Regions from separate parts of the Ruegeria sp. BI11 genome, predicted to be linked through region 1. Evidence: riboswitches for the same ligand, from Rfam matches in the RefSeq annotation. Region 1 holds a riboswitch; each other region holds the start of a gene.
What was found. Region 1 has a riboswitch for cobalamin ahead of ACR0DT_RS24265 (DUF1636 family protein). Riboswitches for the same ligand answer to the same signal wherever they lie in the genome.
Positions count from the first base shown of each region.

Region 2: it holds a riboswitch for cobalamin, as region 1 does, so the genes downstream of both, ACR0DT_RS21960 (DUF1636 family protein) here and ACR0DT_RS24265 (DUF1636 family protein) in region 1, are expected to answer to the same signal.
Region 3: it holds a riboswitch for cobalamin, as region 1 does, so the genes downstream of both, ACR0DT_RS17915 (hypothetical protein) here and ACR0DT_RS24265 (DUF1636 family protein) in region 1, are expected to answer to the same signal.
Region 4: it holds a riboswitch for cobalamin, as region 1 does, so the genes downstream of both, ACR0DT_RS22030 (CbtB domain-containing protein) here and ACR0DT_RS24265 (DUF1636 family protein) in region 1, are expected to answer to the same signal.

Region 1 is NZ_JBQFSM010000023.1:5,142-13,095, reverse strand. Features, by position in the region: gene ACR0DT_RS24285 (YeaH/YhbH family protein) at 1-253, shown strand, start outside; gene ACR0DT_RS24280 (SpoVR family protein) at 246-1,730, shown strand; gene ACR0DT_RS24275 (aminoacyl-tRNA deacylase) at 1,866-2,336, opposite strand; gene ACR0DT_RS24270 (DUF6525 family protein) at 2,486-2,716, shown strand; cobalamin riboswitch at 2,792-2,998, shown strand; gene ACR0DT_RS24265 (DUF1636 family protein) at 3,101-3,457, shown strand; gene ACR0DT_RS24260 (ABC transporter ATP-binding protein) at 3,454-4,239, shown strand; gene ACR0DT_RS24255 (ABC transporter substrate-binding protein) at 4,258-5,205, shown strand; gene ACR0DT_RS24250 (FecCD family ABC transporter permease) at 5,207-6,220, shown strand; gene ACR0DT_RS24245 (putative nucleotide-diphospho-sugar transferase) at 6,458-7,954, opposite strand, start outside.
Region 2 is NZ_JBQFSM010000015.1:12,918-20,871, reverse strand. Features, by position in the region: gene cobN (cobaltochelatase subunit CobN) at 1-179, opposite strand, end outside; gene cobW (cobalamin biosynthesis protein CobW) at 183-1,238, opposite strand; gene ACR0DT_RS21960 (DUF1636 family protein) at 1,235-1,624, opposite strand; cobalamin riboswitch at 1,708-1,916, opposite strand; gene ACR0DT_RS21955 (LysR substrate-binding domain-containing protein) at 1,989-2,873, opposite strand; gene ACR0DT_RS21950 (NAD(P)-dependent oxidoreductase) at 2,977-3,933, shown strand; tRNA gene ACR0DT_RS21945 (tRNA-Cys) at 3,977-4,050, opposite strand; gene ACR0DT_RS21940 (protein-L-isoaspartate O-methyltransferase family protein) at 4,280-4,933, shown strand; gene ACR0DT_RS21935 (TolC family outer membrane protein) at 5,030-6,448, shown strand; gene ACR0DT_RS21930 (prolipoprotein diacylglyceryl transferase) at 6,523-7,401, shown strand; gene ACR0DT_RS21925 (cobyric acid synthase) at 7,405-7,954, opposite strand, start outside.
Region 3 is NZ_JBQFSM010000009.1:57,534-65,487, reverse strand. Features, by position in the region: gene ACR0DT_RS17955 (DUF1013 domain-containing protein) at 1-131, opposite strand, end outside; gene ACR0DT_RS17950 (ribonuclease T2 family protein) at 262-891, shown strand; gene ACR0DT_RS17945 (hypothetical protein) at 888-1,376, opposite strand; gene ACR0DT_RS17940 (lactoylglutathione lyase family protein) at 1,574-2,071, shown strand; gene recR (recombination mediator RecR) at 2,142-2,735, opposite strand; gene ACR0DT_RS17930 (YbaB/EbfC family nucleoid-associated protein) at 2,800-3,144, opposite strand; gene ACR0DT_RS17925 (DNA polymerase III subunit gamma/tau) at 3,317-5,074, opposite strand; gene ACR0DT_RS17920 (protein-tyrosine phosphatase family protein) at 5,208-5,702, shown strand; gene ACR0DT_RS17915 (hypothetical protein) at 5,704-6,111, opposite strand; cobalamin riboswitch at 6,194-6,413, opposite strand; gene ACR0DT_RS17910 (alpha/beta hydrolase family protein) at 6,548-7,405, shown strand; RNA gene ffs (signal recognition particle sRNA small type) at 7,439-7,537, opposite strand; gene ACR0DT_RS17900 (bifunctional 2',3'-cyclic-nucleotide 2'-phosphodiesterase/3'-nucleotidase) at 7,577-7,954, opposite strand, start outside.
Region 4 is NZ_JBQFSM010000015.1:30,053-38,006, reverse strand. Features, by position in the region: gene ACR0DT_RS22060 (CaiB/BaiF CoA transferase family protein) at 1-588, opposite strand, end outside; gene ACR0DT_RS22055 (thiamine pyrophosphate-binding protein) at 575-2,194, opposite strand; gene ACR0DT_RS22050 (DUF302 domain-containing protein) at 2,274-2,732, opposite strand; gene ACR0DT_RS22045 (DUF1636 family protein) at 2,874-3,218, shown strand; gene ACR0DT_RS22040 (hypothetical protein) at 3,215-3,709, opposite strand; gene ACR0DT_RS22035 (CbtA family protein) at 3,776-4,474, opposite strand; gene ACR0DT_RS22030 (CbtB domain-containing protein) at 4,479-4,649, opposite strand; cobalamin riboswitch at 4,686-4,892, opposite strand; gene cobF (precorrin-6A synthase (deacetylating)) at 4,936-5,679, opposite strand; gene cobA (uroporphyrinogen-III C-methyltransferase) at 5,672-6,400, opposite strand; gene ACR0DT_RS22015 (cobyrinic acid a,c-diamide synthase CobB) at 6,397-7,719, opposite strand; gene cobM (precorrin-4 C(11)-methyltransferase) at 7,706-7,954, opposite strand, start outside.

The DNA of each region.
Region 1 (7,954 bases):
ATTGTGCGCCGACCTGCTGAACAGTGAACTGATGAAGTGCTGCCAATATTTCGCCTATACGGAAATCGTCGACGAGACCGAAGCCAATCTGATGAACAGCGAAGATAATGGCATGGAACTTTGGCGCTCGTACCGACAAGTCGCAGAGGCCTGGCCAAACTTCGCCATGAAACGGATCGCGCGCGCTAGTGACATCTACCCGGTTCTGCATGAGCTGTTTGCGCGCAAGACGAACGGAGTTTCCAATGGCTGATCGGGCTAAAGCCAAGACACCGCTGTTTGACGGCGCGGAGTGGGATTTCGAGACCATCCAGCGTAGTTTTGACGCGATCGAGCGCGTGGCGATTGATGATCTCGAACTTGACGTCTATCCCAATCAGATCGAAATCATCTCGTATCAGCAGATGCTGGATGCCTACTCGTCGACCGGGATGCCGCTCATGTATCGGCACTGGTCTTTTGGGAAGCGTTTCGTTCACGAAGAAAAAGCCTACCGCAAAGGCGCAAACGGCCTTGCCTATGAGATCGTAATCAATTCCGACCCCTGTATTTCGTATTGTCTCGAAGACAACACGATGGCGCTTCAGGTCCTTGTGATTGCGCACGCGGCCTTCGGGCATAATCATTTCTTCAAGAACAATCATCTGTTTCGCCAGTGGAGCGATGCGCAGGGTATTCTCGACTACCTCGACTACGCACGTGGTTTTATTGCCCAATGCGAAGAACAGCACGGGGAACGCGAGGTTGAGAAATTACTCGATGCGGCGCACGCGCTCATGCCGTCGAGCGTTTTCCGGCACCGGCGCCCACCCCACTCATCGCTCGCGGATGAGAGAACCCGACAGCGCGAGCGGCGCATCGAAGAAGAGCGGGCAGTACATTACCTGTGGGATGCCTTTGATCATCCCACGCAATCATCCAAAACCGATGAAGAGGCACAAAAACGAAAGCGCGAAATGGGGCTGCCGGAAGAAAATCTGCTCTATTTCGTTGAACGTCACAGCCCGGTTCTGGAGTCCTGGCAGCGTGAAGTTCTGCGCATCGTCCGCAATATCGCGCAGTATTTCTACCCACAGCGCCAGACCAAAGTGATGAACGAAGGATGCGCCTGCTTCGTCCACTACTACATCACCAATCAGTTGCACAGCGCCGGTCTGCTGACGGACGGCGCAATGCTCGAAATCTTGCACAGCCATACCAACGTGCTGACGCAGCCCGATTTTGACGCTCCGAATGCGATGGGGATCAACCCTTATGCGCTGGGTTTCGCGATGATGCAGGATATTCAACGCATCTGCACCAACCCGACCGAGGAGGACCGGGAATGGTTTCCGGACATAGCGGGCAGCCGCGCTTGGCGTGAAATTTTAAAGGATGCCTGGGCTAACTACCGTGACGAGAGTTTTGTTCAGCAGTTCCTCAGCCCCAATGTCATGCGTCGTTTCCGCATGTTTTCGCTGACAGATGACGACGGAAAACCCTTCTACACAGTCGACGCGATTCACGACGAACGTGGCTATCATCAGGTGCGCGACACCCTGGCGCGTGGCTTCGACGTATCGGAACACGATCCTGATATTCAGATCGTCGATGTGGACCTGTTGGGAGATCGCCACCTCAGGCTGAATCACTCTGTGCGCAACGGTGTGCCGCTAGACAAGAGAGCCTGTGAAGCGACACTGGACCATCTACGACAAATTTGGGGCTTCGACGCGGCGTTCGAAAACTAGCAACGATTGTAGGCTTAGACGCCCCACTAGCTCCGATGTCCCCTTTTAGTTGTCTAGCCAGAAATACCTTGTGGGACAAAAGCAAAGAATAACCCCGCCGGAGCGGGGTTAATCCGTGAAGAATTTCGTCAACGCCTAATGCATGCAGCAAAATGCGCCGTGCTTCACATCTTTCATCATCATATCAAAGTCCTTGCCACGCATCTCAATCAGAGTTTTATGGTCTCCGGCTTCGAACCAAATCCTGTCGAGTCCAGTGAGACTGTTGTCTACAACGGTCGGCAGATTATAGGCGTCGCCAACCGGCGGTATCGCGCCGAGGGCGCAATCATCAAACAGTTCGCGCATTTCGGATTCAGGGGCCAAACCAAGACGGCGGTCCATCATCGATTGCAGAGCGGTGAGGTCGACCTGATGATTGCTTGGCAGAACAGCAAGAATCGGACCCTCCTCCATGTGTATTACAACGGACTTTGCGAGGTGATCGCCGGGTACATGCGCCGCTTCAGCGCATTCGCTCGCAGTGGCGGCATAGGGATGCGGGACAGTGTCAAAAGGAATCCCTTGAGAGTCCAGATGATGCTTCAGACGAGATGCGATAGTCATGGTGCCCTCCATATAATAGAAGGCGTCCCGGACGCGAAGCGTGTCACGGTACGCACCCAGGGCGCAATTTGGTGTATGAACTCATATTGTGCGCTCAATGAGCGTAACGGGCAAGGGGGCAAGGTGTACAATCGCCGGGGTTAGTCCTGATGAAGGCTGCCGTAGCACCGAAAAACCCGCCCGCCCCCGATCGAAGGACCGAGATAGGCCCATTTCGATCTTGTACTGGACCCTGTATTTGGCCCCGACGCCGAAGTATGAGCGGTAATCTGGGGCAAAGCAGACTGCGCCGGAATCGCCGCTTTGGCAATTCCACGGTCGCCTTTGACGCTTTGTCGACCGCGCCGAGGCAGTGGTTATCCGAAAGTGCACAGCCGTGATCCCAGGAACCCGCGCGGTATTTCTGATCGAAAGGCCGTCGCTTCATGTCTCGGTTGACATGGCACTCGGTCTAAGACAATCAAGGAATGGATGGTTCCCGATGGTGCGCCCAAGGGATGAATAGGGAATACGGTGAGGTCTGCCAAACGGCGCCAAGTCCGTGACTGCCCCCGCAACTGTAAGCGGTAAGCGACGCCAAACACCCACTGGCCTAGTGGCTGGGAAGGATGGCCAAGCATCGACCCGCAAGTCAGGAGACCTGCCATCACATGTTTAACCAACCCGGGGCGGGGCGTCCTGGAAGGAGGCTTATATGGCACGTCTGATACGTGTTTACATGATCGGCACCTTCTGTCCGCGCTTGGCGTCAAGCGGAGCGGGCAATGCCGGATACACCTGACCATATCCTTCTGATCTGCACGACCTGCAGCGGCACATTGTCTTTTGATGCCATACGCTATGCGTTGACCGGCAAGTTGCCTGCGGGATTTATGATCCGTACTGTTGCCTGCATGGCCGGTTGTGCGCATCCGGTAACAGTCGGATTCCAGGCCAGCGATAAGGCGCAATATCTATTCGGCAATATTGAAAGCTCAGAAGACATTGAAGCTTTGGCTGAGTTCGCGTGGCAATACCATGCAAGTAGGGATGGCTGGACCAACGCCACTGACCGACCCAGGCCATTGTTCACAAAAACCCTTTCTCGTTTACCTCGGATCCAATTGGAGGAGCCAACATGACGACTTCGGCCTTTCTGACTGCGCGCGATCTCGAATACTACGCGCTCAACGGAGACACTCTGTTGCAAGGCGCCTCGTTTGAGCTGGATGAGGGGGCCATATTGGCGATCGCCGGACCGAACGGGGCGGGGAAAACGACGCTTCTTAACCTACTGTGCGGGACGGCTGAGCTTGTGCTGGGTGACGTTTTGATCAATGGACGCAGCCTAAGACGGATGACCGCCAAAGAGCGCGCCCGCATAATCGCTGTTGTGGGCCAGCAAGAGCTTCCGGATGGCAGGCTTATGTTGCGGGATTATATTGCATTGGGCCAAATTCCAATTTGGGCTGACCGTTCGGCTGAAGAACATGCTGAAGAACTGAACCGAATTCTGCACCAGACCGACCTTGCCGCGCTGGCAGACAAGCGGATGGCGGTGTTGTCCGGGGGCGAGCGTCAACGCGCGCATATCGCCAGGGCACTTGCCCAGAACCCGTCGTTGCTGTTCCTGGATGAACCCACCAACCATCTTGATCCGGATGCCAAGGGGCGAATGCTGTCTTTGGTCGCCGAATTGGGGATCACGGTGGTGATGATCGTCCACGATCTGGTGATGATCCCCGAGTTCGCCACCCACGTGGCATTGATGAAATCTACGAGACTCACGGGGTTTGGCTCCGTGGCCGAGGTGCTGACCCCAAAGCGGGTCCGCGACACTTTTGGCGTCGATTACCTGTGCTTTCAACACGAAGGCCGCGTGATCCCGGCGCTGGATATCCGAAGAAACACTGTTTCAACTTAACCCAAGGAGCTATCCCCTATGAAACACATCTGGTCCGTGGCGCTGGTCACAGCCATGGCTGGCAGCGTATCCGCCCATGAAGTCACCGTTGACAATTGTGGCGAGCCACTTGTTTTCGACACCCAGCCCGAGCGACTGGTCGTGCATGATATGAACATGACCGACATGGCCTTTGCGCTGGGTTTGCAGGACAAAATCGTTGGCCTGACCGGCATCACTGGCTGGTACAAGACCAGCCCGGAATTCGACACGTTGCGCGGCGATATCCCCGAGCTTGCGCCCAAATACCCAACGGTTGAAAATCTCGTGGCCGTGGAACCCGACCTGTTCTTCGCGGGCTGGTACTATGGTATGAAGCCAGGCGGTGATGTGACCCCAGATACGCTGGAACCTTTTGGCATCAAGACCATGATCCTGTCCGAGAGCTGTGTGCATCTGGACAAGGATCGCCCCGAGGCCAACATGGATCTGCTGTTCAACGACGTCCTGCGACTGGGCAAGGTTATGCACGTCGAAGACAAGGCTGATGCCCTGGTCAATGTCTGGAAAGAGGAATTGACCGCGATCAAAGCGCAAACCGCCGACCTGAGCAAACCTCGCGTCTTTTTGCTGGACGGCCCGGCGGACGCACCTTTTACCGCAGGTAAGTTCGCTATTCCCGATGCGATGATTGCAGCCGCCGGTGGTGACAACGTCACTCATGACATGGACACAAGCTGGGGGCGTACCTCTTGGGAGGCGGTCGCTGCGGCGAATCCGGAGTTTCTGGTGCTGCTGGATTATCAGACTGGCAACGGCGCCGAAGATACATTTAAGTTCCTGCAGGACCATCCGGTAATGTCCCAGACCGATGCCGTGAAAAACAAGCGCTGGATCGGCCTGAGGTACGAAGAGCTGACCCCCGGACCGGCAAATATCGAGGCAATCTCGAAAATGGCAAAGGCCATGCATCCGGGCCTGAATTGATATGGGCCGATTGGCTCTGACATTGGTGGCAGGGGCGGTCGTGCTGACCGCCCTTTTGCTGGTTTCGACTATCTACGGAACGACCTCGATCCCGACTTCGGATGCGTTCGCCGCAGTGGTTCTAGGCACCGGACTGGTTGAAGGCGACATGTCTCCATTACATCGGATCGTATTTGACCTGCGCCTGCCGCGCGCGTTGTTCGCCGCGGTGATCGGAGCCGGTTTGGGCATCGTCGGCGTAGTCCTGCAAACTACCACGCGCAACGATCTGGCCGACCCGTTTTTGTTTGGTTTGTCCTCGGGCGCTGCGGCAGGCGCCGTGTTCGTCATAACGGTTACGGGGGATATTCTGGGTTTCTGGACTTTGCCTCTGGCTGCGTTCTGCGGAGGGCTTGTCGCGTCAGGCATTGTGCTGGCACTGGTTCATGGGCTGCGCACAAGCGCGCCCGAAAAACTGATACTGGCCGGTCTCGCGGTTTCTTTCCTGTTCTCAGCGATTACCAACTATCTGATTTTTGCAGGTGATAGCCGTGCCGCACATTCGGTAGTCTTCTGGATGCTTGGCGGGCTGGGCCTGGCCCGGTGGGAGACCTTTCCCTTGGTTTGCGCCGGCCTGCTGTTGATTCTGAGTTATTCGCTGTATCGCAGCCGCTGGCTGGATGCATTGCTGACCGGGGACTTGACGGCTTCGACGCTGGGTGTGCCAGTACAAGGGCTTCGCTTCAGAATGTTCTTCGTCGCCGCCCTTGCAACGGCAGTGTTCGTCTCAGTAGCGGGTGTGATTGGATTTGTCGGCCTCATGGTACCTCATATCGCCCGAGGAATCGCCGGGCCATTGCATGGGCATCTCGTGCCGACTGCAGCCATCGTGGGTGCAGCCCTGCTGACTGGTTCGGACATCGTAAGCAGGCTGTTGTTGGCCCCGCAGGAATTGCCCGTCGGTATAGTTACAACCTCAATTGGATCAGTGTTCGTGTTCCTGCTGCTGTTCAGAACGGCCAGAAGCCAAAGGTAGCTTTGGCTACCGCAGTTCAACGGCAGCGCTTCCAACTCAACGGCAAGAAGCACCTTTAAATTAATCTTTGAGAATTAAAGTTCGCTTCGCTTTGAACCCAAAATCTGGTGCGGAAATTTCACTGATTGACGAGTGACGATTGAATGAAAAAGTAGGGGAAAGGTAAGCTTATGATTGAATTCATCAACTATTCTTCCCCTACCAAAGTCAGCAAGTCAGCCAATTTAATCGGAATTTCTATTGAGAAACCGATCTAGCTGTATCTGGTAAGACCCACAAATTTTCACTGCGAAGTACACGTTCTGTGTCGCCTGCAGTTTTATCCGCATAGGGGTGCCCAACTATTAATTCGCTGAAACCTTCTGTTTCGTTTGGCAGGCGACGGAACTGTCGATGGGGAAGGACAGCGACTCGAATGGATGTGTTGTCTTCGAACTGTCCATTTCCGAAAATCGTTTGCTTGTGGCAAACAAACGATTTTTCATTAAGCTTAAGGTTGTAGCCTTTTTCCGCAGAGGCCCACTCCAGGCCCACATCGACAAGTATCTCATTGAGAGCTTTTTGATCGTCAAACTTATTGCCAGATTGCTCCGCCATTTCAGCCAATTGATCAATTAATATTACGCTGGCATCGCTTGCCCGAAAACAAATAAACCCGAAGCACAACACGTGTCCCCAAGCCGCTAGAGCAGCGGGTGGCCAGACCGTGCCCTGTGACGCGATAACATCGGCATCGATTTCGTCCATAAGTGGTATAGGGTTGCTCAGCCAAACAGCATCTGCGTCGGAATGGATCACATTGAACCCCGCGAGCAGAACGCGGCGGACGGAATCCAAACGCAGCCGCCAAAGCTCGGACAAATTGCCTGACCAAGGTATGTGGCATGTGTTGAAACCACTAGCTGCCATATCTGATGCTAACTCTGCATCCAGCGCACAGATTACCAATGGTAGTTCATCAAGGCCCTCGGCACTGCAGATCCAATTTTCCAGAACGGGTCTGTAGGCACTGTTGCAGAAAACAAGGATGACATTGCCGTTGGAATCTGCCGCTTTTGCCGCTGCTTCTTCAAGAGTTTTAGGACGTTGGCGAAAGGAGTCGCCAATCCGTACCATGGGCCGGTTTATATACCTATTTGCAAGGTACCAACCACAAATCCGCTCGCAACCGCCGCCAATGATATGCCGCGCCTGCTGCACTTGCGTGCGCGCCTCATCACCCAGCCGGTTTTCTGAAAACTTGCTAACCGGTCCACCTTCCACTTCCTTCAAGGCGTCTAGCAAGACAGGAATTTCGCGCTGGAGCCAGTCTTGATATTCGGTGAAGATTGTACCGTCCAACAAGTAGCTACCCTTGAGGGGGACAAGGGCATCATCAGGCAGAAAATACCTTGACTTAAGGAAGCCCAGGACATCGGGTGAAATATTGACGTCCTCGTAGTATTTCCAAAGATTCTTGGCCCGCGTTGCTTCAATGTAGGACAGGCAATAAGTATTAAACGATTTTGCAACCAAACCGCTTTTCGTCACTTTTGGCAGAAATACCCTTTTGGCGTTGTTTCTCAATGCCCAACGTAGCGAAAACTTGTCAAAGAGGGAGTAATTGAACAGCCCCACAAGACCTGCCGATGGTTTGACAGACATGTGACCGGTATACTCAGAGAGGACCGCTCCCAACTCGGGTATCTCTGAAGCCCAATTATCCAAAGTTGAAGGTAGTGCACAATCGTTTAG
Region 2 (7,954 bases), on a different contig from region 1:
GCCAGCCGCATCGTGGGCATTCGTCCGTCAGCGCCGCCGCCGCGATGCCAGCCTGCAGCGAAAGCGCCAAGGTCGCTGTCCGAAAAGGACAGCACCACCAGATCCGCCGGGCTCTGGCCCAGGTCGGTCGGGGTCTCTGTTTCCTCTAACCCGTGGCTTTCGCGGAAGACGACGTGCATGGCTTACTCGGCGGCCTCGGTCACACCCACGAGGATTTCGCGGATCGCGGCTTCCTTAATGTCGTCATGCTCGGCAATCACGACCAGACGCGAGCGGCGTTCCTCGCCGGGCTCCCACGGGCGGTCGTATTGGTGACGCACACGGGCGCCAACGGCCTGCACCAACAGACGCATCGGTTTGCCCTGAACTGCGGCATAGCCTTTGACGCGCAGAATGTTCAGCTCATTCGCCAAACGTTCGATATTGGCGACCAGTTGGGCCGGGTCGGTCTGTTCCGGCAACTCGACTATGATGCTTTGGAAATCGTCATGCTCGTGGTCGTGATGTCCGTCGTGATGCGACGGGCGGGCATCCATGTCATCTTCGGCCGCTGCCTCAAGGCCCAGAACAACACGGACATCTACAGCCCCCTCGGCAACCTCAACCACGGGCAGCGGACGCGGGGCCTCGGCTGCAATGACTTCCTTGGCCTTAGCAACACCTTCCGGGCCTGCCAGATCGGGCTTGGTCAGCAGGATGATGTCGGCGCAGGAGATCTGATCCTCGAACACTTCGGAGAGGGGCGTTTCATGGTCGATCGAGTCATCGGCCAGGCGCTGGGCGTCAACGGCCTCGACATTCGGGGCGAAACGCCCGGCGGCGACGGCTTCGGCATCGGCCAGCGCGATCACGCCATCCACGGTGATCTTCGAGCGGATATCGGGCCAGTCAAAGGCTTTCAGCAGCGGCTTGGGCAAGGCGAGGCCAGAGGTTTCGATCAGGATGTGATCGGGTCGCGGTTCCAGCGCCATCAGGGCCTCGATGGTCGGAATGAAATCATCGGCCACGGTGCAGCAGATGCAGCCATTGGCCAGCTCCATGATGTTTTCCGCCGGGCAATCGGGGATGGCACAGGATTTCAGGATATCGCCATCAACGCCAACATCGCCAAATTCATTGACGACAACGGCCAGACGTTTGCCCTGCGGGTTCTGCATCAGGTGCTTGACCAGAGTAGTTTTGCCCGAGCCCAGAAAGCCGGTGATCACAGTGACGGGGAGTTTTTCGAGATTGCTCATTTCAGGGCTCCAATCGGGGGAATGCGGGCCGCACAGTTTTTGCGGAAATGTTCGGGACGTTCGCGCCATTTGACCAGACCGTCATCGGCGGCGAGGTACTTGGTGACGCCTTCGACAATGGTGTCGACATGGTCGGTTTCGTTCAGGTTTTCGTAAACAAAGGTCCAGCGGGTCGGCCCGCCGCGCAGCACAATCGAGCATCCCTGATCGCAGTTGGACAGGCATTCGACCGGCTTCAGCGCGATCCCCTCGGGCAAACCTGCATCTTCCAATGCCTTGTGCAGCAGGGTGCCCGGACGCTGTGCATCGTCCTCAATTGGCAGGCCACGACGACAGGTGGTGCAGACCAGCAGCTCGACTGGTGCAACCTCGGTCACGTCTCTCATCCCCCCAAATCCTCTTCGCAGGGGACGGGGTTTCATGCGGGCCACGTCTGCACATGGACCCGACACCGGATCACCCCGTCCGGTTTCAACTTCGGGCGCTGGCAGGTCTCCCGGCTTGCGGATGTCGGGGCGTTTGCCCCGGCAGATGTCCCGCCTTCCCGGCCTTACAGGCCAGTGGCATTGGGCACCCTCTCCGGTCACGGTCGCGGGGGCGGCTGCGTTTGACGGTTGCCCGCTGACGCATTCCCTTTTCATCCATCCGAAGATGGACACCAACGCAAGGGACATGCGGCACGGGCAGGGGCCTTGTCAAGCATGAGGCACACGGCGATTTCGATCAGGTCAGAAAAGCGACCAGCCTGTGTCAATCCGCGGCATGCGCAGCCAGCCGTTCCCGCAGCCAGGCGCAAAACAACCCGGCTGCGTCGGTCGGTTGGGCGGCACCCTGGGCGCTGATCAGGTAATGCGACTGGGCAAAGGGAATCGCAGGTCCTGCAATCGCGATGGGCGCAGCCTGCCGGATCGCGTTTTGGGCGAACCGTTCCAGCACCGTCGCATAACCCGCACCAGCCATCACTAGTTGCAGCGCAGCGACCGAGGTGTCGACTGAATGGCTGGGCGGTTGATCCGGAGGAGCGATATGGTTGGCCTGAAAATACCGCGCCCAGTTGTCCTCGTATCCAAGGATGTGAATGAGAGGGCCTTCTTGCAGGGTATTCAGAGTGAGGGGGCCGTCCCCGGCCCGGCACACTGGAACCAACTTTTCATCTGTCAGCTTTTCGGACTGGACCCCTGGCCAATCGCCATAACCCAGCCGGATTTCCACATCCACATCGCCTGGTGCCACGCTGTCATTCCAGATATGCGATACCAGACGCACGGGGATATCCGGATGGCGCGCGGAAAAGCCGGGCAGTTCCGCAGCGACCCAGTATGTGGCTGTCGATATCGCCGCGCGGATTGTCAGAGTCTGGCGCGAGGCGGGGCCGAATAGGCTGTTGGTGGACAGCGCAATGTCGCCGAGCGCACGCCGCACAGTCAGGGAATAAGAATGGCCCAGCTCGGTCAGCTCTAACCGCCGGGCATTCCGGGTGAACAGCTTTTGGCCCAGTTCCGCCTCGAGCGAGCGGATATGCAAAGATACCGCCGTCTGCGTCAGCCCCAGCTCTTTCGCTGTGGTCGTAAAGTTTAGATGCCGCGCAGCGGTTTCGAAACTGCGCAGCCATGCAGGGTTCGGCAGGCGGTCCATGTATCACCAAATTTTTTTGACCATAACTGGCATTATTAATCATTTTCGTTTCCGAAAGACAACACGGATACTCAAACCCGAATACGACCGTCAGGAGGGAATTATGAAAGTCGGATTTATCGGTTTGGGAAATGTGGGCGGCAAACTGTCCGGCTCGCTTCTGCGCAATGGGATTGACCTGACGGTTCATGACCTCAACTCCGATCTTGTGGCCGATTTTGTAGCCAAAGGTGCCAATGCCGCCGAAAGCCCGGCACAGATGATGCGGGATTGTGATTCCGTTATCACCTGCCTGCCGTCCCCGGCTGCCTCGGACGCAGTGATGCAGGGCATGCTGCCAGAAGTCGGGCCGGGCAAGATTTGGATGGAGATGTCGACCACCGACGAGGCCGAGGTCAAACGGCTGGGCGCCATGGTGATCGAACGGGGCGGTGCCGCCGTAGACTGCCCGGTCTCGGGCGGGTGCCACCGGGCGGCAACCGGCAATATCTCGATCTTCGCCGGATGTGATCGCGAAACCTTTGAACGCATTCTGCCGTTTTTGACCACGATGGGCCGGCGCGTGCTGCATACTGGGGAACTGGGGTCGGCTTCGGTCCTGAAAGTTTTGACCAACTATCTGGCAACGGCCAACCTGATCACCTGTGCCGAAGCGTTGGTGACGGCAAAGGCGGCCGGAATGGACCTGAACACCACCTATGAGGCGATCAAGATTTCCTCGGGCACCTCCTTTGTGCATGAAACCGAAAGTCAGGTCATTCTGAACGGGTCGCGTGACATCTCGTTCACCATGGATCTTGTCAAAAAGGATATCGGATTGTTCCAGGACGTCGCCGACCGAGCCGGAGTGCCCTTGGAAATCAACCCTGTGATGATCCGTATCTTTGAGGATGGAATTGCCCGTTATGGCGAGCGTGAACTGTCGCCGAACATCATCAAACGGTTGGAGGACTCGACCGGGCTGGATATCACCGCACCCGGTTTTCCGACCGAAATGACGGATGATGAACCGGAAGAGCCGGGCTATGAGGTCATCCCTCAGAGAGGGCAGGCCGAATAGAGCGCACCGTACGCCTTTGAAACAGGTTGAGATTTTAAAGGATTGGAGGCGAGTACCGGAATCGAACCGGTGTACACGGATTTGCAATCCGCTGCGTCACCACTCCGCCAACTCGCCTTTTCAAGTAAAATCAAATACTTGCCGTGGTGTGGCAGGCGTTTTAACACCTTTCTCTAGGGGCGTCCAGAGGGTTGCTCGCAAAAAATCCGCTTCCATGGGGTGCTGATTATTGTGGCGCGACACCAAGTCTCTGCGATCTGGCGAAACTTTCAACACCGCAGCCGTTGCTGGTTCCGTCCGGATATGGCAAAAGCCTGAAATACTTGGGACTAACATGAGCGATCCAATGACAGATTTCGCAACCCGGCGCCGTACGATGGTTGATACACAGGTTCGACCCTCGGATGTAACAAAATTTCCTATCATTGACGCCATGCTGACCGTCCAGAGAGAGAATTTTGTACCCGATGCGCAACGCGAAGCAGCATATGCTGAAGGCGTGATCGATCTTGGGGACGGTCGCTGTCTGCCCGAGCCGCGGACGTTGGCAAAAATGCTAGATGCACTGAATATCTCGAATGACGAAGTGGTTTTGGATATCGCCCCTGCGCTGGGCTATTCCACCGCCGTCGCGGCCCGAATGGCGCAGTTGGTGGTCGCTGTGGAAGAAGACGAAGATCTGGCTTCCGAAGCACAAACGATCCTGATGGAGGCAGATGCGGACAACGCGATTGTGCATGTTGGTCCGCTAGCGCAGGGCGCAACAGAACACGGTCCTTATGACGTCATCATGATTCAAGGCGGGGTTGAGCAGGTGCCCGAGGCACTGATCGCACAGTTGAAGGATCACGGGCGCATTGCCTGCCTGTTTGTCGAGGGAGAGCTTGGCACAGTGCGGATCGGGCATAAATCCGCTGGTCGGGTGACCTGGCGTCATGCATTCAATGCCAACGCCCCGGTTTTGCAGGCATTTTCTACTGAGTGTGTATTTTCGCTATAATTTTACGGCATATTTTTCTGCCGCCTTGATTAGTTGAAAACAACGGCGCAAACTGCGGTCAGGGCAGCGTAATTTTGATTTGAGAAGGATTTCGTCATGCGTTCGAGGGCAGGGGGAAAGATTTTTAAGGCAATGGCACTGACTGCGGGACTCGCGCTTAGTGCTGTGCCGGGGCGCGCGGTATGGGCTGATAACCTGACCGACGCGTTTATCGGGGCTTACAATACCAGCGGCTTGCTGGAACAGAACCGCGCCTTGCTGCGTGCAGCTGATGAAGACGTCGCAATTGCCTTGTCAGCGCTGCGTCCGATCATCAACTGGGCGGTCGAGGTTAGTCAGAACTACAACCGCAGCTCCACAAGTGCTGGGGTGGTCAGAGACGAGCCATCCAATTTTTTCACCGGCCTTACATTGAGCCAGCTTATCTATGATGGCGGCTTCTCGGTTCTTGGCAAACAATCGGCGCAGGAAACTGTATTGGCCACGCGGCAGACGTTGCTGGATGTCGAACAGGACGTCCTGTTTCGCGGTCTAAACGCCTATCTGGGTGTACTTCTGCAGGAAGAAACCGTTCAGATCCGCCTGAACAACGTGGATGTATCGGCCGAGGAATTACGGGCCTCTCAGGATCGCTTTGACGTGGGTGAGGTGACCCGGACCGACGTCGCATTGTCCGAAGCGCAGCTGGCCAGCTCGCAAGCGGATCTTGCGGTCGCGCGCGGAAACCTGAGCATTGCGCAGGCGGAATATGTCAACGCCGTGGGCAAGGCACCGGGACGTACCGCCGGTCAGCCAAGCCTGCCGAATCTGCCACGGTCCGAGGGTGAAGCTACTAGCCTTGCGCAACGTAACCACCCAGCCATTCTGTCAGCGCAGCATCAAGTGCGAGCGCTGGATTTGTTCGTGCAACAGCAGCGTGCCAACCTTGGTCCGAATGTCAGGCTGAACGCGGATGCGGGTTTGCGCGAAAGCTATGATAATGATGACAGCCTCGAGGACGCGACCATCGCGCTACGTTTTGAGCAGCCGATTTATGCAGGTGGTCGTCTGGCCGCCACGGTCCGTCGGGCGATGGCAACGCGTGACGCATCGCGCGCCAATTTGCTGAACGTGCAGAAAGACATCACCCAAGGGGTCGCGGACGCCTATGCTGCGTACCAGGCAGCAAGCGCCAGCCTGCGGGCATCAACGGAACGGGTCCGGGCCTCGCAAGTGGCTTTTGACGGTATCCGGGAGGAAGCAACCCTGGGCGCGCGGACCACTCTGGACGTGCTGAACGCTCAGCAGGACCTTTTGGACGCGCAATTGGCTGAGGTCGCATCGCGCACCGAACGGTCGCGTGCCGCTTATCAGCTGCTGGATGCGCAAGGCTTGCTGACGGCAGAGCGTCTGGGTCTGGCTGTGCAGATTTATGATCCGACCCTGTATTACAACTTGGTAAAGAAGGCTCCGGCGCAGGTCAGCCGGCAAAGCCGGGACCTGGATCGCGTCCTCAAAGCGTTGCGTCGCGACTAAGGGCAAATACTACCTGTTGTTTGGTTCGGATTGTTTGGCTACACTCGACCGTAAGGTTAGAGCGGTAGAGAACAATGACGGATAAAGTCGTAAAAGCGGGAATCGAGGACGTGTTGTCCTCGATTAAGCGTCTGGTCAGCGAAGAAGATCGGAATTTGCCGGGTGTTATGGCGTCGCCCAACTCGCGAAAACCCGGCAGGCTGGTCCTGACCGACGCATTGCGAGTCGGTGACGTGGCCGTGAAAGAGAAGCCTCAGCCCGAAAAAGTGGAGCCGGTTTACAAGGCTGAAGATTCCGTAAAACCGATGCTCTTGCGGGCCTGCGATGTTGTGAAACACGCTGAACCCGCTGCCGAACAACGAACGGGAACCGAGCCGCAGGACGGCGCGGCTGACAGTCTGAGCTCAAAGATTGAAGCGCTGGAAGCTGCCATTGCCCGAACCGAAGACCAATGGGAACCGGATGGCGACAGTGAAGATGCCTATTCCGGGACGCCGACAAAGCCGCTTGAGTGGGCTACAGAGACCGAGACGTCTACGAAGCCTTTGGAGTGGGCTGCAGAAGACGAATTCAACATAACCTATTCCGCGAAGATCAGTCAGGCTGAGACGATGTTCGAAGAAGTTGATACTGCCACAAAGGCGACTTTTGTACGGGACCCTGCGGTCGCGGCCTCTGCGTCGGCGGTGAAACCGGAAATAAAAGGACTGCGCGCGCGGCCCACAGACAAAGATGAGCTAACTGCTGGCAAAAAACCGCTGACGATGGACAAAGCTCGCCTAACTGCAGAGCAAGACGCGTTGAACATGAGCGAAGACGCGTTGCGTGATTTGATCGCGCAGGTCGTACGGGAAGAGCTGCAAGGCGTTCTGGGGCAACGTATCACTCGGAACGTTCGTAAGATGGTACGACGTGAAATTCACCGGGTGCTGGCTGATCGTGAGCTGAAATAATTCTTAGAGGCGCTTCGGCGTTCGGGCCATTTCCAGCAGGCGATCCAAATCCATATGCTGTTCCAGATGGTCTGCCAGCGCGTCTAGCGTATCCTCGACCCCATCCTCATATGACAGATTAGATTCTGCACCCAGTTGTTCTAGATAGCGGGCGCGGAAAGCGTCGGATGAAAAGATGCCGTGCAGATAGCTGCCCCGAATACGGCCTGTGCTGTCGGCGGCACCTTCCGGTCGGCCCTCGATCTCAAGCCAGGCGCGATCGCAATCCGGGCCCTCGGTTCGGCCCATGTGAATTTCATATCCGGTGACCGACTCGTTGCCCGGTATAGTGTGCGCCGTACGCAGGGTGACCTGCTTTTTACCAGCCATGATGGTGGTCACGTCCAAAAGGCCCAACCCCTCAACCGTGCCTGGACGGCCGTCGACACCATCGGGGTCAGCGATAGTTTTGCCCAGCATCTGATAGCCGCCACACAGGCCAAGCACATGGCCACCCCGACGAACATGGGCATAAAGGTCGATATCCCAGCCCTGCGCCCGGAAATAAGCCAGA
Region 3 (7,954 bases), on a different contig from region 1:
ACATCGCCATCGGCAATGCCCTGCACCTCAAGCTCGTGCATCCCTACGAAATCCGCGATCTGCTTGAAGCTGATCGTGGTGTTGTCCACCAGCCATACGGCTGTTGCCTTGGCCATAAGCGGTTTTGCCATCAGCCCGTCTCCTATAAATACATCTGTCCCGTCGCCGGAATTCGGCGGCCCCTAAGCTTTGGGGCAGGTTTCCGTTGTCGGGGAACTTGGGGCCTATATAGTCGCGGCAAGGCAAGAAGGGAAGAGGCGAATGCGCTGGGTGATTTTGTGGGTCTTTAGCGCAGTCGCTGCACTGGCGGACGGGGAGAAAGCCGGTGAGTTCGACTATTACGTTCTGTCGCTGAGCTGGTCACCCAACTGGTGCGCGCGTGAAGGCGATGCACGCGGGTCGGACCAATGCGATGCGCGCCATGATCACGGATGGATTTTGCACGGGCTATGGCCGCAATATCATCAGGGCTGGCCCGCGTTTTGCCGTACGGCTGAGGCACCGCCAACGCGCCGTATGACCCGCGAAATGGCGGATATTCAGGGATCATCCGGTTTGGCGTGGCATCAGTGGAAGAAACACGGCACCTGCTCGGGGCTGTCCGCGCCCGATTATTTTGCGCTGTCACGGCAGGCTTATGACGGTGTCGAACGTCCGCAAGTGTTTCGCCAGTTGGAGACGTCGGTCAAGCTGCCCGCCTCGGTGGTCGAGGAGGCGTTTTTGAAGGTCAATTCCGGGTTGCAGCCGGACATGATCACAATCACCTGCAAACAGGGCTATATCGAAGAGGTTCGCCTGTGCCTGTCGCACGACCTTGAACCGGTGCCCTGTGGCCGCGACGTGATCCGCGATTGCACAGCCAAAGACGCGCTGTTCGATCCGATTCGTTAGAGCTTCCGGTTCTGGCAGTCGCGGGCATAGTCCAGCGCTTTGGCGGTGCCCTTGAGATCAATCGCCATCACCACCTCACCAGCCGGGTTGTAGACGGTCATGGTCTTGTTCTGCGCAATAGCGTTGACGAAACTGCGGTCGGTGAAAAATACCGTCGCGCCCGGCACGTCGCGCTGATTGAAGCCGATGGCGGTGGCGTCAAAGCTTTTGCCGTCCAGCTCGAACCGAATGGGGTAGCTCTTACCCTGTTCGATATCGCCCCACGCCTTGTTGTAGACGGCGAAATACCCGCGATTGTCCAGCGCGTCATAGCCGATACGCACCACCGAGAGGTCCTGATAGATTGTCTGGATCAAGCACCCATTGCCAAGTGCAGGGTCCATCATGATGTTCCAGCCCTCAACAAAGCCTTTATCGATCAGTTCCTGCGAAAACGCGGCGGTGGCTGTAAAGGCGGCAAGCGTAAGGGCAATAAGGCGTTTCATTACTATTCCCAATATCAAATGGATAAGGTTACAGCCATAGTACACGTCGCGTTCAAGAGGCAAAGGCCAATCTCGGCTGATGAGACCGTGAAAGAAGACCTATGTGTTCGGCGGAACCCGGCTATGCCTCGCCGACCAGGCGCTTGAAACTCGACCGTGGCACAATAGTTTTCGCTCCATAATCTAAGGAGCGAGTCATGCCGCAACATCCAAGAACATTCTCTCACATCGGATTGTCCGTCCCAAACGTTGACGAGGCTGTAAAGTTCTACTCCGAGGTCCTTGGTTTCTACATAATCATGCCGCCAACGGACGTGATAGAGGATGAAACGGATATCGGTGTCATGTGCACTGATGTGTTTGGCCCGGAATGGAAAAAACTGCGTATTGCGCATCTCGCGACCGCTGATCGAATTGGATTTGAGCTTTTCGAGTTTCACGGGAATTACGTGCCGGAAAACAACATCGACTTTCGCCAGAATGGCACGTTCCATTTTTGCGTCCAGGACCCAGATGTCGAAGGCTTGGTAGAAAAAATCGTCTCTGCAGGTGGCAAACAACGGATGCCGATCCGATACTATTACCCCGGAGAGAAACCATACCGTATGGTCTACGTTGAAGACCCGTTTGGCATTGTCTTTGAGATTTACAGCCACTCCTATGAATTGACCTATTCGTCGGGTGCTTACACCTGACAAATTGGGCAGAGTCCGGTGTGAAACTGGAACAGGTAAAAGTGTTCTGGTTGCCGTGGTATAGCGGTACTCAGAGCTCTTTTCGGGCTCTTAGCGCAGCCGTGATCGTCCCGTCATCCAGATAGTCAAGCTCTCCGCCAATCGGCACGCCTTGCGCTAGTGAGGTCAGACGGACCTGACCCTCCAACTGATCGGCGATGTAATGGGCGGTGGTCTGGCCGTCGACGGTGGCATTCAGGGCGAGGATGATTTCGGTGATCCCTTCGGCTGTCACGCGGTCTTTAAGGCGGGGGATGCGCAGTTCGTCCGGCCCAACTCCGTCCAGCGCCGACAACGTGCCGCCCAGAACGTGATAGCGGCCTTTGAACACGCCTGCGCGTTCCATCGCCCAGAGGTCGGCAACGTCTTCGACCACGCACAGTTCACCGGTGGCACGGGCCTCGCTGTCGCAGATGCCACAGATATCGGTGGTGCCCACATTGCCGCAGTTCAGGCATTCGCGGGCGGTGATGGCCACTTGCTGCATGGCGTCCGACAGGGGCGTCAGCAGCAGGGCGCGTTTGCGGATCAGGTGCAACACCGCGCGACGGGCCGAGCGAGGACCGAGGCCCGGCAGCTTGGCCATCAGATCGATCAGGTTGTCGATATCGCTGTTCGAACTCACCGGGTATGCTCCTGCAAATGGGCCGGGCAGGGACGCCCGGCCGATGTTCCGTCAGGAGGGTGTATCAGAACGGTAGCTTGATGTCTGCGGGAAGGCCCATGCTTTCGGTCAGCTTCGCCATCTCGGCCTGCGCGCGCTCAGCAGCTTTGGTCTGCGCGTCCTTGATAGCGGCCAGGATCAGATCCTCGACCACTTCCTTGTCGTCGCCGTTGAAGATCGACGGATCGATGTCCAGACCTTTCAGCTCACCTTTTGCTGTGGCGGTGGCCTTGACCAGCCCGGCACCGGATTCACCGACAACCATGATTGTGTTCAGCTCTTCCTGCATATCCGTCATTTTGGTCTGCAAATCCTGCGCGGATTTCATCATCTTGGCCATGTCGCCCAGACCGCCGAGTCCTTTGAGCATCGGTATTCTCCTGTGTATCGCGTTTGTCGCCTAAATACGGGCGGTACCCGCGCGGCACAAGGGGCGAGGTTGCTCCCGCCTGCCGGGCCCAAGCTCGCTTAGGGCGGTCGGCATTAGCCGATGGCCCGTGGCGGGCGCGGGAGGGGTCCAGTGTCCCGTGTCTCGATGTGGCTCAATCTTCCTCGAATGGGTCCCATTCGTCTTCGACTTCGGGCAGGGCCTCGGTTTCGACCTTGGCCGCACGTTGTTCCGGAGTTTCGATGTTCTTGATCCGCGCCTTGGGGAACTGTGCCAATACGGCCTTCACCAGCGGGTGCTCCTTGGCTTCGGCTATCAGCGCTTCCTCAGCTGCGTTTTCCTTTTCATAGATCGTCTCGCCGCCGCCTTCGTTGACGACCGTGACGGCCCAACGGTTGCCGGTCCAGCGTTGCAACGCAGTGCCCAGACGTTGTGGCAGTTGGGCCGAGGCACGCTCGGTCGGCTGAAACTCGATGCGCCCGGGTTGGTATGCCACCAGCCGCAAAGACCGTTTGACCTCGTCTAGCAGTACACCGTCGCGATTTGCGCGGATCAACTCGACCACGTGGTCGAAGGTCGGATAGCGCGCCAGTGCGGCCTGCACATCCTGCGCCAACGCTGCGCTGGGAGCGCTGCCCCCGCCATGGGCCGGTGCTGCGTAAGAAGACGCCACCGGCGCCTGCGCCTGAACAGCGGCATGCGATGGTGCCGGTAGCCCGCCGCCCGGTCCACCGTTTGGTGGCGGAGGCGTGTCTTGCAGGCGTTTGATCAGCTCTTCCGGGCTGGGCAGATCGGCCACATGGGTCAGGCGGATCACCGCCATCTCGGCGGCCATCATAGCATTTGGTGCTGCGGATACTTCTTCGAGCGCTTTTAGCAACATCTGCCACATCCGAGTCAGAACGCGCATCGGCAGGGCTTCGGCCATCTGTTGACCGCGTGCCCGTTCGTCCGGGGATACGGTGGGGTCGTCGGCGGCGTCCGGCGTGATTTTGACAACGGAGACCCAATGGGTGATCTCGGCCAGATCGCGCAGCACGGCCAGCGGGTCGGCACCTTCGGCATATTGCCCGCCCAACTCGGTCAGCGCGCTCGCGGCGTCACCGCGCAGGATCATGTCCATCAGGTCTAGCACCCGCCCGCGATCGGCCAGGCCAAGCATCGCGCGGACCTGATCGGCACTGGTTTCGCCCGCCCCGTGCGAGATTGCCTGATCCAGAAGCGAGGTCGCATCCCGGGCCGAGCCTTCAGCCGCACGGGTGATCAGCGCCAGCGCGTCATCGGCTATCTGCGCGTTTTCCGCAGCCGCGATCTTGTTGAGCAGGCCAATCATGTCTTCGGGCTCAATCCGGCGCAGGTCGAACCGCTGACAGCGCGACAGAACCGTGACAGGCACCTTGCGAATCTCGGTGGTGGCAAAGATGAATTTCACATGCTCGGGTGGTTCCTCAAGCGTCTTGAGTAGCGCGTTGAACGCGCTGGTCGACAGCATGTGGACCTCGTCGATGATGTATATCTTGTAGCGTGCACTGGCGGCACGATAGCGGACACTGTCGATGATCTCGCGGATATCGTTCACGCCGGTTCGGCTTGCGGCGTCCATCTCCATCACGTCAACGTGGCGGCCTTCCATGATGGCCACGCAGTGTTCACATTGACCACAGGGTTCGGTCGTTGGCTTGCCTTCGCCATCGGGGCCGATGCAGTTCATACCTTTGGCGATGATCCGCGCCGTGGTGGTTTTCCCGGTGCCGCGAATGCCGGTCATGATGAAGGCCTGCGCGATCCGGTCGGCTTCGAACGCGTTTTTCAGCGTACGCACCATTGCGTCCTGACCAACGAGGTCGGCAAAGGTTTCCGGGCGGTATTTACGGGCGAGAACCTGATAGGCGGGGCTGGGCGTGTCGTTCATGTCTGCTCTGTCGGATTCGGGTTCCGATGCAGCGTAGAGACCCCCGCCGCCCGCGTCCACAGCAGGCTTGGGTGAATTTCGGTTTGCATGGCAGATTGCGCGCCCTACAAGCAATGTTTGAAGGGGGCCAACCATGAATCAGTTAGCAATTATCGCTGTATCAGTGGGAAATGGCACCGTTGCTTTATCGCCGCTACCAGGTCGGGGGGGCGAATATGCTCGGGACTTGGGCATCATTCGCGATTGGCAGCCGGATCTCGTGATCTCGATGACCACAGAGGTTGAAATGCTGCAAGAGGGTGCAGGCAGTTTTGGTGGCGACCTACGTGCGCGCAATATCGAATGGGTGCATTTGCCAATTGCGGATTTTGGTGCGCCGTCGCCTATGATTGACGCTGTATGGACCAAGGTCAGCACAGCGGCTACACGCATTTTGTCCAACAGCGGGCGGGTGTTGGTGCATTGCCGGGGCGGTTGCGGGCGGTCCGGGATGATTGTCCTGCGCCTTATGGTCGAACATGGCGAAGATCCCGAGACGGCGTTGAGCCGACTACGTGAGGTGCGGCCCTGCGCCGTCGAGACCAGCGGTCAGATTGAATGGGCCACCTTTCCACAGACGAGCGGCTAGATCAGAGCGCCAACTGCCGTTCCGTCTGTGCCACTGGATCGGACGGAATTGCTGTGACTTCTAGCATCGCGCAGGGTGGAGTGGTCAGCATGCCTGCCGGGCGCATGATCACGTCAGGGCCGAACATCATATCCGCGTAATCGTCCAGCGAATCCAGTGATGCATCATTTCCGGTTCCGCAAAAGACCCGGATCAGGTCCTTCTGCGCACGGAACCGAGCGCTGCAACCTTGCGCGCAAAAGGCCAGTTCACTGCTGCCGTCGAATTCAAAATCTGGCGTGGTCGCAGGAACCGCAGCGTCCATCGCCTGAACGACGGCACGTGCCATTTGCGCCAGTGCCGGACAGGTTTTCCCGGTGCGTTGGCAGACCGTTGCAGTGAATTGGTGTGTCTTCGTCTTCCAGATCATCTTGCGCCCTCCGCGCGTGGGACGGGGGCATGGATCAGGTATGACAGCGCGCTGACGACCTGCCCGGACACCCCGTCCGAGTTTCGGTTTTGGTTTGATGGCAGGTCTCCTGACTTGCGGGTCGTTGCTTTGCCGACCTTCCCAGCCTTGCGGCCAGTGGCGTTTCGGCATTGCTCACCGCTTACAGTTGCGGGGGCAGTCGCGGCCTTGGTCCGTTCCGGTTTCCCGGGCAGGACCGCACCGTGTTCCCTTTTCATCCCGCCCCGCGATCGGGGACGAGAACCATCACCCAATCGCTAGCGGGTTGGAGTGACCTGAGTCAAGCGGCCTTTTTTCGGGGCAAGGTGGACGTTTGGTAATGGTGAAACGGGATTGACTCGAGACGGGAAACGATGGCGTTTGGATGGTGAACTAATCAGTTCAGATTGGGGGCGCTATGTTGGACACCGCACAAGCCGTTCTGACCGAGGATCTTCGGTTTCCTTCGGGTTCTACCCAACTGTCGGCCCGGCTGTATCAGCCGGTGGCCGAGCCTCAGGTTGCGGTGGTCATCCACAGCGCTACCGGAGTGCCGCGCGACTATTACCAGCATTTCGCACGCTGGCTGGCTGCGGAACGCGGCATGGCTTGTCTAACCTATGATTACCGCGATTTCGGTCACTCACTAAGCGGACCTTTGAAATCAGCACAAGCCACGATGGCGGATTGGGCATTAATCGACATGCCTGCGGCTCGGTCCGAGATGCGTCGGCGCTATCCCGACGCACAGCACTGGAGCATCGGCCATTCCGTTGGCGGGATGCTTGGGCCGATTCAGCCGGATATTGAACAGATCGACCGCATGATCTGTGTCTGTGCCGGACCTGTAACCGTATCGGACCATCCCTGGCCCTATCGGGCTCTGGCTTTGCTGTTCTGGTACGGACATGCGCCTTTGTCCGTACAAGCGCTGGGATATTTGCCGGGCAAGGCTTTGGGATTCGGGGCGGACCTGCCTGCCAGTGTCTATTGGCAGTGGCGTCGCTGGTGCACCACGCCACGTAACTATCTTCCCGAAATTGGCGTGACCTTGCCCGAGGCCCGCTGGGCGCAGTCAGACACACCCGTAGACCTGTTTACTTTTGAGGATGACGACCTGGTGCCAAAGAATGCGGTTTGGCGGCTGGCCGATCTGTATGGTCCCAACGCGCGCCGTCATTTGCTGTCTCCGGCCGAGTTCGGCCTTTCCAAGGTTGGACATATCGGCGCCTTTGCCCGACGCAGCGCAGCCGTCTGGCCACGATTGATCGCCTAGACCTTTTCGCAACATTTCAAAGTGGGAAAGTTGAAGTGAGAGGTTGGACATCGACCCAAGCGGGGCTCGTTGTGGCTGCTTCCTTCCGGACCTGACCAGGTTGGCGAGGCGCTCGCCCGCGCCAACCTCTCGGGGTTTGATATAGGCAACGGACGCAGGAAACACAACCCGTCAGAGCGTCAAACGGATCAGCAAAAAGCCCTCATCGTCTTCTCCGACTACGTGAGGATCGTATTTCTCAAGCTCGGCAATGTGAGCCCACGCCTTGGGGCTGGTTCGCAGCAGCGTAGTCGCGCCCTGCAACGGTGCAAATTTAAAGGGATAGGGCAGGTGCTCCAGGGGATCTTGCGGCAATGCGCCTGACAGATAGTCCCGCAGGACGCGCTGGATTGGCAAAACCGGAAGTTTGATGGGCTCGACGCGATCGACAAAGGGAAAATGGCCGCCGCCATTGGCGCGGTAATTGTTCAGCGCAACGACGAACCGTTGATCGGCGGCTAGCGGATGGCCATTGAAGCAGATGTTCCGAATGCGCCGATTTTCGGGGTC
Region 4 (7,954 bases), on a different contig from region 1:
GCGCAGAGCGGCCAGAATGCCAACACAGGCGTACATCCCGCACATCACGTCGGCGATACCTACGCCTACTTTCATCGGTGCGCCTTCGGGGTCGCCCGTCAGTGACATGATCCCGCCATAGCCCTGCGCCATCAGGTCATAGCCGGGCTTGGACGAATTCGGACCGGTTTGGCCGTAACCCGAGATCGAACAATAGACGAGGCTTGGGAATTCTTGCGACAGCGCGGCATAATCCAGCCCATATTTTGCCAGCCCGCCTGGCTTGAAATTCTCGATCAGGATATCGGCATGCGACGCCAGCCGTTTGATCTCGGCTTGCCCTTCCGGCGTGGCAATATCGATGGCGACGGATTTCTTGTTGCGGTTGGCCGACATGAAATATGCGCTGAGGTCCGATCGATTACCCTCGGCATCCTCAACGTACGGGGGCCCCCATTGCCGCGTATCATCGCCGCCACTGGCCGGGTTTTCGATTTTTATGACTGTCGCCCCGAGATCGCCCAGCAACTGAGTGCAAGTTGGCCCGGCCAGAATGCGTGAAAGGTCCAGTACTTTGATGCCCTTCAGCGGTCCCTCAGATGCGGCCATCATATCCTCCACGCTCGATTTCTGCGGCGATGACGGTAAAGCGGTCGGTTTTGACCGCCTGTTCCAGCGCCGACCGCAGTTCTGCGCGGTTGCGGACGGTATGTCCATAGCCACCAAAGGCTTGTCCCATCGCGGCAAAGTCGTGGCGGTCGAAATCCACCCCAACATTGCCCATCTGACGCTGACGCTGTTTCAACTCGATCAGCGCAAGGCTGGCATCGACAAAGACCAAAAAGATCGGGTTGCCGCCCATCTCGGCTGCGGTCGAAAGCTCTCCGGCAACCATTAGGAACCCGGCGTCGCCAGAGAAACTGATGACCGGGCGGTCTGGCTCGGCCAGTTTCAGGCCGATGGCCATCGGAACCGCGCAACCCATCGTGCACAGGGCCGAGGATTGGATCAGCCCGCGCTCTTCGTAGCAATTCCACATCTGGCTCAGCAGGATACGGTGCGCGCCACTGTCGGCAGTGGCCAGCGTGTCAGAGGGCAGGGCGGCACGGGTTTCGGCGATCACCGCTGCCGGGCCCCAGTCGTCATCAGAGGGGAAAGCCTGCGCCAATGCAGCTTTGACCTGCGCGGGCTCTCCTTCGGGCCACGTCGCCCGAGAGGGGTTGCCCTTGGCGATGGCCTCAAGCGTAGCACCCGTGTGAGCGACCAAGTTCAACCCAGCCTGATGCATATAGTGATCGTTGACCACAGACGAGATGTCGATAACGCGCTTTTCCTCGGGGTCCCAGATCTCGCGCCAGCCGGGGCGCATTTCGATCGGGTCATAGCCCAGACAAAGAACCAGATCGGATTGCTCGACCAGCGGCACCAGATGCTTGTCGGCCAGTGGAGACAAACCTGCGCCGCCGAGGCACAAAGGGTGATCCTCGGGCACGACGCCCTTTGCCTTGTAGGTGGTCACGAAGGGAATACTGAAATGTTCCAAAAAGGCCTGCACCACATTGCGCGAGTCGTCGTAGAGCACGTCCAGACCCACAATCGCGATGGGGCGTTCAGCCTCGGCCACCCAACGGCGGGCTTTCTCAACGCAGTTCCCTTCGGGCGCTACGGCAGCGGGTTTGACCAGACGGCGGCGTTTTATCCCGGATACGCGCGTATCCGCGACCGAGATCGGCACGTCGACGTGAACCGGACCGGGGCGCGGCTGATTGGCTAGCGAAACCGCCTTATCCGTGACAACATCCGCGCCCTGTGCCGTCAGTTTGAACGTCCCCTTGGTGATCGAGCGGTAAACCTGCGCGTGGTCCATCACCTGATGTGTATAGGTCAGCGCCTCATCCTCATCGACGCAGCCGGTCAGAACGATCATCGGCACCCGGTCCTGCAGCGCGTTTGCGACGACGTTAATCCCGTTCATCGCGCCGGGGCCCAGTGTGGCCACCAGAATGGCAGGCGCTCCGTCGCGGTGATGCACCGCCTCGGCCATGAAACCGGCGGCGTTTTCGTGTTTGGCCAGGTGAAAGGTGATCCCGGCCTGTTCTAGCGCGTCCACCAACGTCAGAACCTCGCCGCCCGGCATGCCAAACGCGTGGCGGCACCCGGCCTCGTACAGTCGTTGGGCCAGAAGGTCAGCCGCGCGGGTAGAGAGGTCCTGCATTCTTTATGCTCCGAAATTTTCGCTGCTCAGCAGATTGCGGAGGACGCGCCCGGACGCAAGCAGGATCACGTCAGTGTGACTATTTGACGGCGGATTCCGCCACTGCCTTAAACTTTGTGTCGAGTTCTTGGGCAATATCGCGCAATGGCTCTCCGCCTTCATAGACATAGGGGGCAAAGACAAAGCTGGGTGTTTTGTAGGACAGGGTGGCCGTACCGTCGTCGTTTTCGGTTACATAAAAGCGGACCGGTGCCTCGATCATGGCACTGACCGAGGTTTCCAGAACGCGCACGGCGTAGTCGTTGTTGAAGGCCCCAATCACCAGATTGCCGGGAATGATGATGCCGCGGGCCGCAGCGGCCTTGGTCGGACCGGCCTGTGTGACCACGATCAGCCCGTTTTCTTTTACGGCGGACTTTGTATCCGCAACCAGCTGTTCATAGGTTTTGTCAGTCGGATATACCGCCCAGCCTGACAGTGGTTCCTCGGCCCCAACGGGCAGGGCAAGAAGACAGAGCAAACCTAAAAGCGCGCGCATGATTGTGCCTCGTTTGATGTGGCCTTTCGAGTGATGCCAGAAATCCGGGTTCGGTGCACGCACATTCCTGTGCGCATTCGGGATTGCGCCAAGGGCCGGAAAGCCGCAGAAACATGCAAACGACCAAACACGAGGCCACACGTGGACCCGATACGCCTATTGATTTGCAGCAGCTGTGCGGGAAACCGCGACTCTGAGGCCGAGAAACAGGCTGTGGATACTGCGCTGACTCGGGCAGGTTTGAATGACCGGGTTGAGGTCACGGATCACGCCTGCTTCAGTGGCTGCGCGGAGCCGACGGCACTGGCGCTGCAAGCCCACGGGCGGGCGTCTTACGTGTTTTCGGGGGTTAATGTTGTTGCCGATGCCGAAGACATCGCGGCAACCTGCCAGACCTACTTGGACAGCCCCGCAGGTTGGATCGAAGACGCCCGACCCTGCGGGCGGCTTCGGATGTGTTTGCGCGCACGTATTCCGGCGCTTTAGTCGACCTGAACGGTCACTGCCGCGACGACTGGTACATTGTCGACTGTCAACGCACTGTGGCTGTTTGCGTTCAGCGACACGGAAACTTCGACTTCGCCTTTCGGCAGGTCTGGAATGTGGATCCAGTTACCGTAGAGACGGGCCAGTTTCTCGCCATTTATGTAAACATGCGCGTGGCCTTCGCCGTCTACGTCGTCAGTCGACGCGTTTTCCGGGGCAAACCGGAAATTCTGAGGCATGACGTGCAGGTTCCACCCGGCCATCGGGTCTTGGGTCAAAGCGATTGCGACGCTGGGGGCGTCCGCCCCGGAGGGCAAGTTTACCGTAGTCGAATGGTCATGTGCCATCGCTTCAGCATGCGCGCCGCCGTGATGGGACGGGTCGCCGTGATCGTGGCCGTCAAAAGTGACGCCATTGGCGGCCGCCAGCACAAAGCCAGCACCACCGCCGAACACCAGGCCGATCGCAAAAAGGGCAAGTGAGCGTGCCATTTTTCTTTCCTTGAGTGCAAAAAGAAACGCGCCGGGCGGAACCCGGCGCGTCATTATGTTGGAGGATTAAGCCGTCGCTTCGACGCGTTTGCCTTCGCTCTGCCAGAAATAGCCGGCAAAGGTGCCGACCAGAACCCAAGCAACCAGACCGATGCCAAAGGCGCGGGCGGCGAACAAAGCACCGATTTCCGTCGGGACGGGGCCGGTGAACACATCTGGTTCAGGAGCACCAATCAGATGTGGTGCCAGCAACAAAACCGCAGCGATCACATAGCTGATCAGGTTGCCGCCAAAGGCAATCAGCCACAGTGCAACAATCGCGGCACCCACAGTGGCAAACCACCAGACCTGACGAGCATAGACGTCGGCAGCGGCGACACCGGGCACTTCAGGCGCCAGGGTAAAGCCGGGCGCCAGGTGAAAGGCGATGAACCCCGCCAGACCCCACAGAACACCAGTACGGCCATCAATCGTGTGACCCTGGCCTTCGGCAACTGACATCAGCGCAACCATCAGCAGCGCATAGCCGGTATAGGTCAGCATGGTGAAGATAACGCTCAGCCCGTCACGGGTCAGTTCCGAGAACATGCCCGGCAGTTCGGGATGGGCCGAAACGGCCTCGGCCCCGAAATGGACCAGCTCACCGGATTCGTACAGTTCCGCGTGTAGCAATACAGGTTGCACAAAGACCAACTGCAGCAAGGCGGCTATCAGCCCCGCTGCAGCACCAGCGAACAACGCGCTGGTCAGTATACGACTGAACATGTTCTTAGTGGCAGGGGAAGCCGGTCGCGTGGCGCACGTCGTGGGCTGCATCGTGCAGCGCTGCAGCCTGTACGTGACCGGTCAGGGTAATGATGCCCAGACCCAGAACCACCGCGAACATGACCGGAAGGATACCAGCGCGCGAGGCGGATGCTGTTTGCGTTTGTGTTGCCATCTTTTATTCTCCTTTGCCGCCGCACCCGACGGCCGGTGTTTCAATTGTCGCCTGGCAGGTCTCCTGGCTTGCGGGTCGATGCCTCTGTTCGCCTTCCCCCTGAGAACAGGAGTGGCTGGTTGAACAGGGGCTCTCCGCTTACAGTCGCGGGGGCGGCTGTGGACTTGGCTGCCATGGCAGTCGCACCACATTCCCTCTTAGCATCCGGATGTCTCCGGCAGGACCAGACGCTTTTATTTAGCCGCTATGATGCCAACCGCGCAATCGTCATTTGCGACCTTTTAGGTCAGATCACGCGCTTTTTCAGCAAATAGATATCCATGATCCAGCCATGGTCGGCGCGTGCCCTGGCGCGGGTGTCCAAAATCTCCTGCGCCACATCGGTCAGAGCGCCTTTGATTAGGGTTTCCTCATTCATGCCGACATAGGCACCCCACCAAATGTCGTAATCGGCCATGTCCAAGGTTTGAAATGAACATTCACCATCCAGCATTACCGCAACTTTTGAGGCATTTGTAGGCCAACCCTCATCCCGGATGCGTCGTCCAGTCGTCACGACATAAGGCGCACCTAGATCATTGATTGGGATGGCATGAGCCGCTGTCAGCGCCTGCAGGGCGGTGATTCCTGGGATTACCCGTGTCTGCGGCCGAGGGTCTAATCGTGACGCGATTCGCAGTGAGCTGTCATAAAGCGACGGGTCGCCCCAGATCAGCAGCGCCACATGCTGCGCATTCGGATGAGCCGCAATTGCCTCGTGCCAGCGTAGGGCAATTGCATCATGCCATTCGTCGACGCCACGCAGATAACCATCGTCGGCCCGGCGTTTGGGAATATCGAAATAGGCGATCTGTGGCGGTGTGTCGGTCACAGCGGCGATGATCTCTTCGCGTAGCCCGGCCAGATCGGCCTTGTTCTCGCCTTTGCGGGGGATCAGGATCAGGTCTGCATCGCGAATAGCCTGCGCGCCCTGAAAGGTCACGTGATCCGGGTTGCCAGTACCAATTCCGATCAAAGTCAGGTCAAACATCGTCGAACTCTGCCAATGGGCCATACAAGATCAGGGCCGGAGCTGTGCCGATTTCAGATTCCAGCTTGTCCGACAGCACGCCAATGGTAGCGCGATGAAGGCTCTGGTCGGGGGTCGAAACGGACTCGGCCATCAGGGCTGGAGTGTTCAGTGGCAAGCCATGGTCGTGTAGAGCCTTAACCAATAGGGGAAAGGTCCGTTTACCCATGAACACCACCGTCGTCGCATCCGGATCGGCCAGTGCAGGCAGGTTCAGATCTTCGGGCAGTTTGCCACTGACGTCATGACCGGTGACAAACTGAACCCGCCGCGCGGTCAGACGTCGAGTCAGCGGTATCCCCGCCGCTGCAGCGGCTGCAACGGCCGACGGGATGCCGGGAATAATCTCATACTCGATCCCGGCGGCGCGCAGGGCGACAAGCTCTTCTTCCAACCGGCCGAACAACCCACCATCGCCGGATTTCAATCGCACCACGCGGGCACCGGTCTTGGCATAATCCACCAGCAGGCGGCTGACGTGATCTTGCTTGGGCGAAGGTCGCCCGGCGCGTTTGCCCACGCCCACCAAATCGGCGTCGTCGCGTGCATGGCTCAGGATAGGGCCGCTGCTAAGGTCGTCGAACAGTACCGCATCGGCTTTTTGCATCCGGTCGACTGCTTTCAGGGTCAAAAGCTCGGGGTCACCGGGGCCGGAACCGATGAAGGATACGAACCCGCTCATGCCGAGGCCTCAGCGATCAAGTGAAAGAAAGTACCGGTAACGTTGCCGCGTACCGATCCGGTCTGCGGACCCTCGGCCCCTTCGGCATCAAACACCCGCGCCAGATGTGCGTCGGGTTGTTCCATGATCGAGGAATAGTGGAACTCATGCCCCCGCAAAGCGGTATCGGCTGCAAAACCGGGCATCGGGGCCAGCAATTCCGCGCGTCGGTATCCCAAATTGAACTTGCGCTTTTCATACGAAGTCACGAGTCCCAACAAGCCAGCCATCTGATGCTGGACACCTTCTTTGTCGATCAATGCTTGACCCAGCGCCATGTAACCTCCGCACTCCCCATGTACGGGTTTGGTTTCGGCATGTTTGCGCAGGCCGGTCTGGAATGTGTCGGCAGCAGCCAACGTACCGGCATGCAGTTCGGGGTATCCGCCAGGCAGCCAAACCAGGTTGGCATCAGCGGCAGGTGCTTCGTTCGCAAGGGGGGAAAACGGCAATATCTCAGCCCCCGCAGCACGCCACCCTTCTAGCAAATGCGGGTAGGTGAAGGAAAACGCGGCGTCCCGGGCCAGTGCAATCCGTTGCGCCGGGGGGCGCGGCAGCGCGGCTGACGATGGCTCATTGGGGCCTGAGGAGGCCGCCACTTTAATAGCCTCAAGATCCACATGTTCGCGCAGAAACGCGGCGTAGCCGACAATTGCGCTTTCCAGATCGGGATGCTCGACCGCTTGAATCAATCCCAGATGGCGTTCCGGAAGGGTCAGATCTCCGCGTCGGGGTAAAACGCCCAGAACCGGCAAACCGGCGCGTTCCATGCCCAGACGGGTCAATCGTTCATGCCGGGGGCTGGCGCAGCGGTTCAGGATCACTCCGGCAAAGGGCAGGTCCGGGTTATACATCCGAAACCCCAGAGCCGTTGCGGCTGCCGATTGCGCCTGACCGCCTACATCCAGCACCAGCACCACGGGCCAGCCCATGCGCTGCGCGGTCTCGGCACTAGACCCATGCCCCAGCTCGCCCGGCTTGGCCACGCCATCGAACAACCCCATCGAGCCCTCGGCGACCACTATATCCGCACCCTCAGCTTGCGCCGAAATCGCGTTCAACAACGGATCACCCATCGCCCAGCTGTCCAGATTGAACGAGGCCCGCCCTGCGGCTGCCCGGTGAAAGGCAGGGTCGATGTAATCGGGGCCGCTTTTGAACGGTTGTACGGTTAGGCCATCTTCAGCCAAAGCCCGCAGCAGGCCCAACATTACTGTTGTCTTGCCTGTTCCCGACGACGGGGCCGAAATCAGAAGACCCGGAGGATTAGTCATCTCCATGACTCCAGCTTGACCACGGGCTATCGGCGCTTTGCGGGCGATAGCGACGATCATAATCTTTTGAATACAGGCAGCTTTCGTCGAACCCTTCGCCCGCCAGCGCCGGGCCAACCATGATCAACGCAGTACGCGCGATGCTGTCATCCAGCGCCTCTTTCAGGTTGTCCAGCGTGGCGCGGATGATCCGCTCATCCGGCCAGCTGGCCCGATACACCACGGCCACGGGACAGTCTGC